4 regions of the Streptomyces sp. NPDC000941 genome follow, and region 4 is predicted to be linked to each of the others. Evidence: riboswitches for the same ligand, from Rfam matches in the RefSeq annotation. Region 4 holds a riboswitch; each other region holds the start of a gene.
What was found. A riboswitch is a leader RNA that binds a small molecule or an ion and turns the genes downstream of it on or off. The one in region 4 is predicted to bind cyclic di-AMP.
Positions count from the first base shown of each region.

Region 1: linked by a shared signal. The riboswitch ahead of ACWDSL_RS03360 (transglycosylase family protein) and the one ahead of ACWDSL_RS09680 (NlpC/P60 family protein) in region 4 are both predicted to bind cyclic di-AMP.
Region 2: linked by a shared signal. The riboswitch ahead of ACWDSL_RS25905 (M23 family metallopeptidase) and the one ahead of ACWDSL_RS09680 (NlpC/P60 family protein) in region 4 are both predicted to bind cyclic di-AMP.
Region 3: linked by a shared signal. The riboswitch ahead of ACWDSL_RS49085 (M23 family metallopeptidase) and the one ahead of ACWDSL_RS09680 (NlpC/P60 family protein) in region 4 are both predicted to bind cyclic di-AMP.

Region 1 is NZ_JBSFMM010000005.1:91,750-93,942, forward strand. It holds gene ACWDSL_RS03360 (transglycosylase family protein) at 204-878, opposite strand; cyclic di-AMP (ydaO/yuaA leader) riboswitch at 880-1,052, opposite strand; gene ACWDSL_RS03365 (transglycosylase family protein) at 1,314-2,193, opposite strand, start outside.
Region 2 is NZ_JBSFMM010000085.1:1,219-3,411, reverse strand. It holds gene ACWDSL_RS25910 (PP2C family protein-serine/threonine phosphatase) at 1-662, shown strand, start outside; cyclic di-AMP (ydaO/yuaA leader) riboswitch at 936-1,062, shown strand; gene ACWDSL_RS25905 (M23 family metallopeptidase) at 1,074-2,193, shown strand, end outside.
Region 3 is NZ_JBSFMM010000315.1:4,659-6,851, reverse strand. It holds gene ACWDSL_RS49085 (M23 family metallopeptidase) at 36-860, opposite strand; cyclic di-AMP (ydaO/yuaA leader) riboswitch at 873-1,070, opposite strand; gene ACWDSL_RS49080 (M16 family metallopeptidase) at 1,357-2,193, opposite strand, start outside.
Region 4 is NZ_JBSFMM010000020.1:25,281-27,473, reverse strand. It holds gene pcrA (DNA helicase PcrA) at 1-976, opposite strand, end outside; cyclic di-AMP (ydaO/yuaA leader) riboswitch at 1,133-1,310, shown strand; gene ACWDSL_RS09680 (NlpC/P60 family protein) at 1,319-2,193, shown strand, end outside.

The sequences.
Region 1 (2,193 bases), on a different contig from region 4:
GGATCTCCTTCGTATGGGTCTGTCTCTGCGGCATGAGCCTAACGGGCCCGGAGTGCCCACCCGACGAAGCCCCGGCGGGGCGCGCCTCGCTTGGGGGGCGGCGCGCCCGGCCGGGGCAGTCTTCGGGGGTGTTGGGGCCGGGGAGGGTGCCGGGGTGGGGGGAGGCCCGGCTGCCGGGGTGGGGGGAGGCCCGGCCGGGTGGGTCAGGAGAGGTGGAGCAGCTGGCCCGGGAAGATGAGGTTGGCGTCCTCGACGATGTCCTTGTTCAGCTCGAAGAGCTTCTTCCAGCCGCCGTCGACGTGGTGCGCGTCGGCGATCTTGGAGAGGGTGTCGCCGGACTTGACCTTGTACTCGCCGTCGCCCTTCTTGATCGCGTGGCGGGCGTGCCCGCGCCCGGCGTGCTCGCTCTCCTCGCGGGGCTGCGCCTTCGGCTTGGCGGGCTGCGCGGGCTTGGCCGTCTCGGCCGGCTGGGCGGGCTGGGTGGTGGACGTCGAGGGGGTCGGGGTGCCGCCGGTGGTCAGGCCGGTGCCGCACACCGGCCAGGCGCCCTTGCCCTGTCCGGCCAGGACCTTCTCGGCTATCTGGATCTGCTGGTCCTTGGTGGCCAGGTCGGCGCGGGCCGCGAAGGAGGTGCCGCCGTACGCGGCCCAGGTGGAGTTGGTGAACTGGAGGCCGCCGTAGAAGCCGTTGCCGGTGTTGATCGACCAGTTGCCGCCGGACTCGCACTGCGCGACCGTGTCCCACTGGGCGGTGGTCGCGGCCGAGGCGGAGGTGGCCCCCAGGAGCGGTGCGGCGACGGCCGCACCAGCGACGCCGGCGAGCGCGGCGATGCGGGTGACCTTGGAGGGACGGCGGTGCTTACCCTTGTCGTTACGCATGTTCGTTCCTCACCGACGCCTACGAGGTGAGCTGTCGGGTTCGGACTGTGAGTTGCCCGGCCCAGATGCGGCTTGACCGCACCCTGGCTTCACCCCGAGCCGAACGGGCCCGTCTCCAGGCCGCTACGGCGCCTACCTTGGTTCCCCCGCTCCTGCCTTCGGCGCATAAGCGTCGGTTTCCCCCCGACCGCCGGCAGGACTCGGCGTGACGATCGACGGTGCCCGCGGTGGCGAGCGGAAAGACGTTAAACACACCTTCCGATGAGGTTCAAACCCCGACATCCCAGCGAATGAGGCCGTATCCGCACCCAGCCATCCCACATCTACGCAGGTGAGGCCGGGTGCGGAAAGATCGGACAGGCTACGCACGCCGGGCGATGTGACGAGATGTATGTCTCACCACCGCCAGATCGGGCAATTCATCCCGAACTGCCGCTACCTGGCGCCGAGATCGAGACGCTGACCAGGATGGATAAGGCCCGGGTCGGTTCCGATGAGCGGTTCGTCGGCCTCGTAGAGCTCGGGCCGCCCTCCGTCAGCCTTTTGGTCGTCTCGGTCGTCCGCGATGTCTGACAAGCTGTCATCGCCGCGCACGGTGTAGTCCTCGCGGCCGAGGGGCTGAACGGGGATCTCGGTGCGCTCCGCGTCGTCGCGCGAGGCATGGCGGCCCGAGGACCGGGCGTCGTCGTCCGCCGTGCCCGCGGAGCCCTGCTCGCGGGCGTCGGGCGCGCCGCGGTGACGGCCGGTGGGAGAGGTGGCGGAGTCCTCGCCCTTCGCGTCGCGGTCGGAGCGCTCGTCGCCCTTGTCGGGCGCGGAGTCGCCCTCGTCGCGGGACGCTTCGCCGGAAGCGCCCGACTTCCCACCCTTTTCACCGGACTTGTCGCCGGGAGTCGCGGAGGGGTCCGACTTACCGGTCTTGTCGGACGTATCGGAATCTTCGGAACTACCGGAACCATCGGAGCTGTCCGACCGATCGCCCCGACTGGAGTCGTCGGACGCGTCGTCCGTATCGGAGTCGCCGATCCCGGTGGGCTCCTCCGTCCCCCAGCTACCGCTGGGCGGTGCCCCCTCCTTGGCTTCGGGCGTCCCCTTCCCGCCGGGGTTCACATCCAGCGCGTCGCCGAGGCCGGCGAGCCCGGCGTCCAGCGCACAGCTCGGCCAGGCGTCCGGGCCGCGGTCGGCGAGGATCGCCCGGGCGATGGCTATCTGCTGGGAGCGGCTGGCGAGGTCGGGGCGCGGGGCGTACTGCTGGCCGCCGTACTTCTTCCACATGTCCAAGGTGATCTGCAGACCGCCATAGAAGCCATTGCCTCCG
Region 2 (2,193 bases), on a different contig from region 4:
ACGCGGTGCAGGACACCCCGCACGGCGTACGGATGGTCATCGGCGACGTACGGGGCAAGGGGCTGGGGTCGGTCGAGGTGGTCGCGATCGTCATCGGCGCCTTCCGGGAGGCCGCCGAACAGGAGGCCACACTGGAGGGGCTGACGCTGCGGCTGGAGCGGGCGCTGCAGCGCGAGCGGGCCCGGCGGGCCGATATCGAGCAGGCCGAGGGGTTCATCACGGCGGTGCTGGCCGAGATCCCCCGCGGCGACTCCATGCTCCGCCTGATCAACCGCGGCCACCCGGCGCCGCTGCTGCTGGACGGGGAGGGCGCGGTGTGCCAGGCCGACCCCGAGAGGCCGGCGCTGCCGCTGGGGATGGGCGATCTGGGGGCGTGGCCGGACCGGGTGGAGGAGCTGCGGTTCGCGGAGGGGGTGACCCTGCTGCTGTTCACCGACGGGGTGAGCGAGGCGCGCGATGCGGAGGGCACGTTCTACGATCCGGCGGTCCAGCTGCGCGGCCGTCGCTTCGCCGGACCGGTGGAGCTGCTCGACGCGTTGGTGGCGGATGTGGAGCGGCATACGGGCGGCGGGACCGCCGACGACATGGCGCTGCTGGCGCTGCGCCGCGCCCCGGTGGCGCCGGGGGCGGACCATGGATGCGGACACGAACACGTTCCGTAGCGGAGCATGACCCCTCCGGATAACGATTGACGCACGATCAGTTCGGGGGCGTTTCCGGGTGTGCTCGGGTCGCTGTCGACTCGCCCTCATCTGTCCCATGTTGTTCGTGAACGTCACCTCAAAGGTTGCTCTGATTCCCGGGAACGGCTTGGAATCGGGTCCTGCTCTCTATTAACGTTCGATAACGCAGCGCGGTCGTTACTGCCGCCGCAAGAGGCGGCACCGTGCGCCGTCGCCGAATCCCGTACGCACAGCAGCACCAGCAGCAGAGCGACAACAGCAACACCAAGGGAACCGGGGAACCACCAACCTTGGGGTGAATCGGGTCGAACCTGACCCGTAGGAGACCTTCCTGCTCCGAACCCGTCAGCTAACCCGGTAGGCGAGAGGGAAGGAAAGGAGTGCGCCCGCGTGGCGTCCAACAGGTCTGCCCTAGAAGAAGCTCCGTCCCGCACGTCCGGCGCCGGAGCGGGGACAGCCACCCGCTACGGCTCCTGGTTCGAACCGGCCGCCGAGGCGAGGGACGGGCAGGACACCGAGACATGGGACGAGTGGAATCCCACTGAGGAATCCATAGCCCCGGTGCGCGGCCGGCACCGAGTCGCCAGGCAGCGCGGCGGCACGATGGCCCGCAGCGGCGCCGTGCTCGGCGTCGGCGTGATCGCGGCGGTCGGCGCGGGCGGGATGGCGAGCGCCAAGGACCGCCCCAAGGCCCCCATATCCATGCCGGACCTCGCACACGTCGCCGACAAGGTGACGGACGTCCTCCCCGACGCGGCGGACCTGCCCGGCATCGGCTCGCTGCTCTCCTCGGACTCCGGTTCCGGCTCCGACGGCACCTCGGCCGCCCCCCTCTCCCAGGCCGGCCTGACCTCCCAGGACGAGGAGAACGGCACCACCGACGCCGGTGAGGCGCTGCGCGCCCGCATCCTCCAGCAGGCCGAGAACCAGCAGAACTCCGCCGACGAGTCGCAGCGCGAGGCCGCGGCCGACGCCGCCGCCAAGCAGGCCGCCGAGAGGGCCGCCGGCGTGGCCAAGAAGGCCGCCGACGCGGAGGCGAAGCGTAAGGCCGAGGCGGAGGCGAAGAAGAAGGCCGCCGAGGCCGAGGCCAAGCGGAAGGCGGAGGAGGCGGCGAAGAAGAAGGCCGAGGCCGAGCGCCTGGCCAAGCTCGCCGCCCAGTACACCCTCCCCGTCGCCTCGTACACCCTGACCGCGTCCTTCGGCCAGGCGGGCAACATGTGGTCGGCCGACCACACCGGCCAGGACTTCGCCGCCCCGACCGGCACCCCGGTCAAGGCGCTGCACGGCGGCACGATCACCTCGGCCGGGTGGGCCGGTTCGTACGGCTACCGCATCGTGATCAAGCTGAACGACGGCACCGAGATCTGGTACTGCCACCTGTCGTCGATGGTCCGTACGTCGGGCTCGGTGACGACGGGCGAGGTCGTCGGCCGCGTCGGCGCCACGGGCAATGTGACCGGCCCGCACCTCCACCTGGAGGTCCGGCCGGGCGGTGGCAGCCCGATCGACC
Region 3 (2,193 bases), on a different contig from region 4:
GGACCGGGGCCTTCGGGAGGTGTGCGAGGGCGTGGTCAGAGGTTCACGCCGTGCGAGCGCAGGTAGGCGACGGGGTCGATGTCCGAGCCGTAGTCGGGGCTGGTGCGGGCCTCGAAGTGCAGATGCGGGCCGGTGACGTTGCCCGTGGCGCCGGACAGGCCGATCTGCTGGCCGGGGGTGACCGTCTGGCCGACGGAGACGCCGATGGACGACAGGTGGCCGTACTGGGTGTAGGTGCCGTCGTTCATCTTGATCACGATGTTGTTGCCGTACGCACCGCCCCAGCCGGCCTCGACGACGGTGCCGGAGCCGACGGAGTGCACCGAGGTGCCGGACGATGCATGGAAGTCCACCCCGGTGTGGGTGCCGGAGGACCACAGGCCGCTGGACGCCTGGTAGCTGGTGGAGACATACGAGCCGGTGACCGGCGGCACGAACGTGTTCAGCCGCTTGCGCTCGGCCTCGCGCGCCGCGCGCTCCTTGGCCTCGCGTTCCTGCTTGGCCTTCTTGGCGGCCGCCTCGGCCTTGCGCTTCGCCTCGGCCGCCTGACGCGCGGCCTCCTTGCGGGCCTGGGCCTCGGCCTGCGCCTTGGCGGCGGCCTCCTCGGCGGCGCTCTGCTGGCTCTCCGCCTGGGCCTGGACCTGGTCGGCAAGCTGGTCGTCCATGGCGACCGCCTGGCGCAGCCCGGTGTCCTCAAAGCCGCGCGGGTCGTCCGACGCCGCGAGGGCGGGGGCGGCGAAGCCGGCGACCACGCCGGAGGCGGCCAGCGTGGCTATGCCCGCGAGGTTGGCGTTGGAACGGGTGGTGCGGGGGGCCCGGGTGGGGCGGCGGTGCTTCCCGGCGGTACGGGTGAACGCCATGGTCCGGCGCACTCCTTTCCTTCCTCTCGCCTACCGGGTTAGCTGACGGGTTCGGAGCAGGAAGGTCTCCTACGGGCCCCTCCCCCACGCGGGGAAGGCGTCCGATTCACCCCTGGGGATCACCCGTCCGGCGCCGCGGGCGGCGACGGGCGAGGTTGGGTCCCCGGCTCCCCTGGCTCGCGCCGTACGGGGACTCGGCGATGGTTGCCCGTGCCGCGGATGCGGCGTGTCTCGGGCGGACAACCGAACTGACGCTAAGCGTGATCGCATTCGTTCACCAAACGGTTCCGCTTTTTTGTTGGTTTCCCCACAGACACGATCACCCAGACGGGCAATCTCTGCCATAAAGCGGACGAAACGATCGAGGAAACGACCGGCAAAAAGAGACCCTGGCGCCTGAAGCGGCGCCAGGGTCCTTGCGGCGACGGCCCGTTGCTCCCTGGTCGGGTCGGTCCGTCGGCCTGTCGATCTGTCAGCTCGTCGGTCTGTTGACCTGTCAGCCCTGGATGACGCGCACCTCGCCGATGCCGAGCGCCTTGACCGGCTCCTCGATCTGCGAGGCGTCACCGACGAGCACCGTGACCAGCCGGTCGGTCGGGAAGGCGCTCACCACCGCGGCGGTCGCCTCCACCGTGCCGGTCTCCGCGAGGCGCGCGTACAACTGCGCCTGGAAGTCGTCCGGCAGATGCTGCTCGACCTGGTCGGCGAGCGTGCCCGCGACGGCGGCCGCCGTCTCGTACTTCAGCGGGGCCACCCCGACCAGGTTCTGCACGGCGACATCGCGCTCGGCGTCCGTCAGGCCCTCCTCCTTCAGCGTGCCCAGCACCTTCCACAGGTCCTCCAGGGCGGGGCCGGTGACCTCGGTGGCCACCGAGCCGCTGATGGCCAGCAGCGAGGCGCCCGTGGCCCCTCCGGAAGCGTCCGGAGCCGCGGAGCGGAGCACCTGGCCGAAGGCCCGCACACCGTACGTGTAGCCCTTCTCCTCGCGTAGCACGCGGTCGAGCCGGGAGGTGAGGGTGCCGCCCAGGCAGTAGGTGCCCAGCACCTGGGCGGGCCAGACCCGGTCGTGGCGGTCGGCGCCGATCCGGCCGATGAGCAGCTGGGTCTGCACCGCGCCCGGCCGGTCGACGATGATCACGCGGCCGGTGTCGTCGGCGGTGATCGGCGGCATGGGGCGGGACTCGGCGGCGCCGCCCGTCCAGGCGCCGAGGGATTCGGCCAGCGCCTTGTCGAGGTCGACGCCGGTCAGGTCACCGACGACCACGGCGGTCGAGGTGGACGGGCGGACATACGTCTCGTAGAAGGCCCGCACGCCCGCGGCGTCGATGCCCTC
Region 4 (2,193 bases):
CCACCACGCACAGCTCGGCGGCCCCGAGCACCTCGCCCTCGTCCGCGCCGCCGCCCGCGGCGGCCGCCGAGCCCGGGCCCACCAGCTCGCGCACCAGCGTGTACTGCGCGTGGTTGGTGTCCTGGTACTCGTCGACCAGGACATGGCGGAAGCGGCGGCGGTAGTGCTCGGCGACGTCGGGGAATGCCTGGAGCAGATTGACCGTCGTCATGATGATGTCGTCGAAGTCGAGGGCATTGGCCTCGCGCAGCCGCGACTGGTACATCACATACGCCTCGGCGAGCGTCTTCTCGAAGCCGTCCGAGGCCTGTCCGGCGAAGGTCTCCTCGTCGATGAGCTCGTTCTTCAGGTTGGAGACCTTGGCGCTGAAGGACTTGGGCGGATACCGCTTCGGGTCGAGGTCCAGATCCCGGCAGACCAGCGCCATCAGCCGCTTGGAGTCGGCCGCGTCGTAGATCGAGAAGGAGGAGGTGAAGCCGAGCTTCTTGGACTCCCGGCGCAGGATGCGCACGCAGGCACTGTGGAACGTCGACACCCACATGGCGTTCGCACGCGGGCCGACCAGCTCCTCGACCCGCTCCTTCATCTCGCCCGCGGCCTTGTTGGTGAAGGTGATGGCGAGGATCTGGCCGGGGTGCACGCCGCGCGCGCCGAGCAGATACGCGATGCGGTGGGTGAGCACCCGGGTCTTGCCGGACCCGGCGCCCGCGACGATCAGCAGCGGCGAGCCGGTGTGCACCACGGCGGCCCTCTGCTGCTCGTTCATCCCCTCCAGGAGCGCGACCGGATCGACCGCGGGGCGCGCCGCGCCGTCGCGGTAGTACGTCTCCCTGGGGGCGGGCGCGTCGAACTTCCCGCCGAAGAGGTCGTGCGGGACGTCCTCAGCGGCGGGCCCGCCGTCGTCCTCGGGCGGCGGGGGCTCCTCGTCCGAGGGCCCGAGGTCCGCCAGGAAGCTGTCATCAAAGAGGCTGCTCATCGCTCACCGAGTCTAGGGCGCCGCACTGACAGCGTATGCGCGGAAGTCACGAAACGGTTTCGGGACAATTCGAACACCAGCCTTCACATGAGCCCCACAAGACCACTACGGTCCTTCATCAGACGGTCCGGAACCCGTCGGCGACCACGTCGGCACGGGCTGTTTCCGCCGAGTCCGGCCTCGCCGCGAGGCAGCCGGAGCCGGGGACCCAGAGGTACCACTGGGGTGAATCGGCCCACGTGGCGACAGTAGCCGTCCGCCGCACGGACCGTAGGGCAGCCTTCCGTACGCCCGAACCCGACAGCTAACCCGGTAGGCGGTCCACGGAAGGAGTCGCCTCCCTTGGCGTCGCACCGCAAGCCGCGGACCCGAATACTGGACTCGGCCACCGGCCGCCGCACCGCCGTCGGGGTCACGACGGCCGCCCTCGCCTCCGTCACCCTCCTCTCCCAGACGGCGAGCGCCGAGCCCGGTAAGCCCAAGCCAACGGTCGAAGAGGTCAAGAAGAAGGTCGACACGCTCTACCACCAGGCCGAATCCGCGACCCAGGCGTACAACGCCGCCAAGGAGCGCACGGGCGAGCAGCGCGCCAAGGTCGACCGGCTGCTGGACAGCGTCGCCAAGCGCACCGAGAAGCTGAACGAGGCACGGCGCAAGCTGGGCAGCTATGCGGCGGCGCAGTACCGCAGCGGCGGCATGGCCAACAGCACGGCGACCCTGCTGTTCGCCAAGGACCCGCGGGACATCTTCGACCAGTCCCATCTGATGGACCGGCTGTCCGGCGAGCAGAAGCAGGCCGTCGACGACTTCCTGTCGCAGCAGGCCAAGGCCGCCAAGGAGCGTACGAAGGCCGGCAAGAGCCTTGCGTCGCTGACCCGGTCGCAGCAGCAGCTGAAGACCAAGAAGAAGACCGTCCAGGGCAAGCTCACCCAGGCCCGTGAGCTGCTGTCGAAGCTGACCGCCGAGGAGAAGGCGCGGCTGGCGGTGATCGAGAAGAAGAAGGAAGAGGAGGCCCGGCGCAAGGCGGCGGCGCTGGCCCAGCAGCAGCGGGAGGCGGCGGCCAAGCGGGCGCAGGAGGAGGCGGCGAAGCGGCGGCAGGAGCAGGCGAACTCCTCCGACTCGTCGAGCTCCTCCGGTTCCTCGGGGTCTTCCGGTTCCTCGGGATCGTCCGGCACCTCGGGATCTTCGGGGTCCAGCTCCTCGGGGTCCTCCAGCTC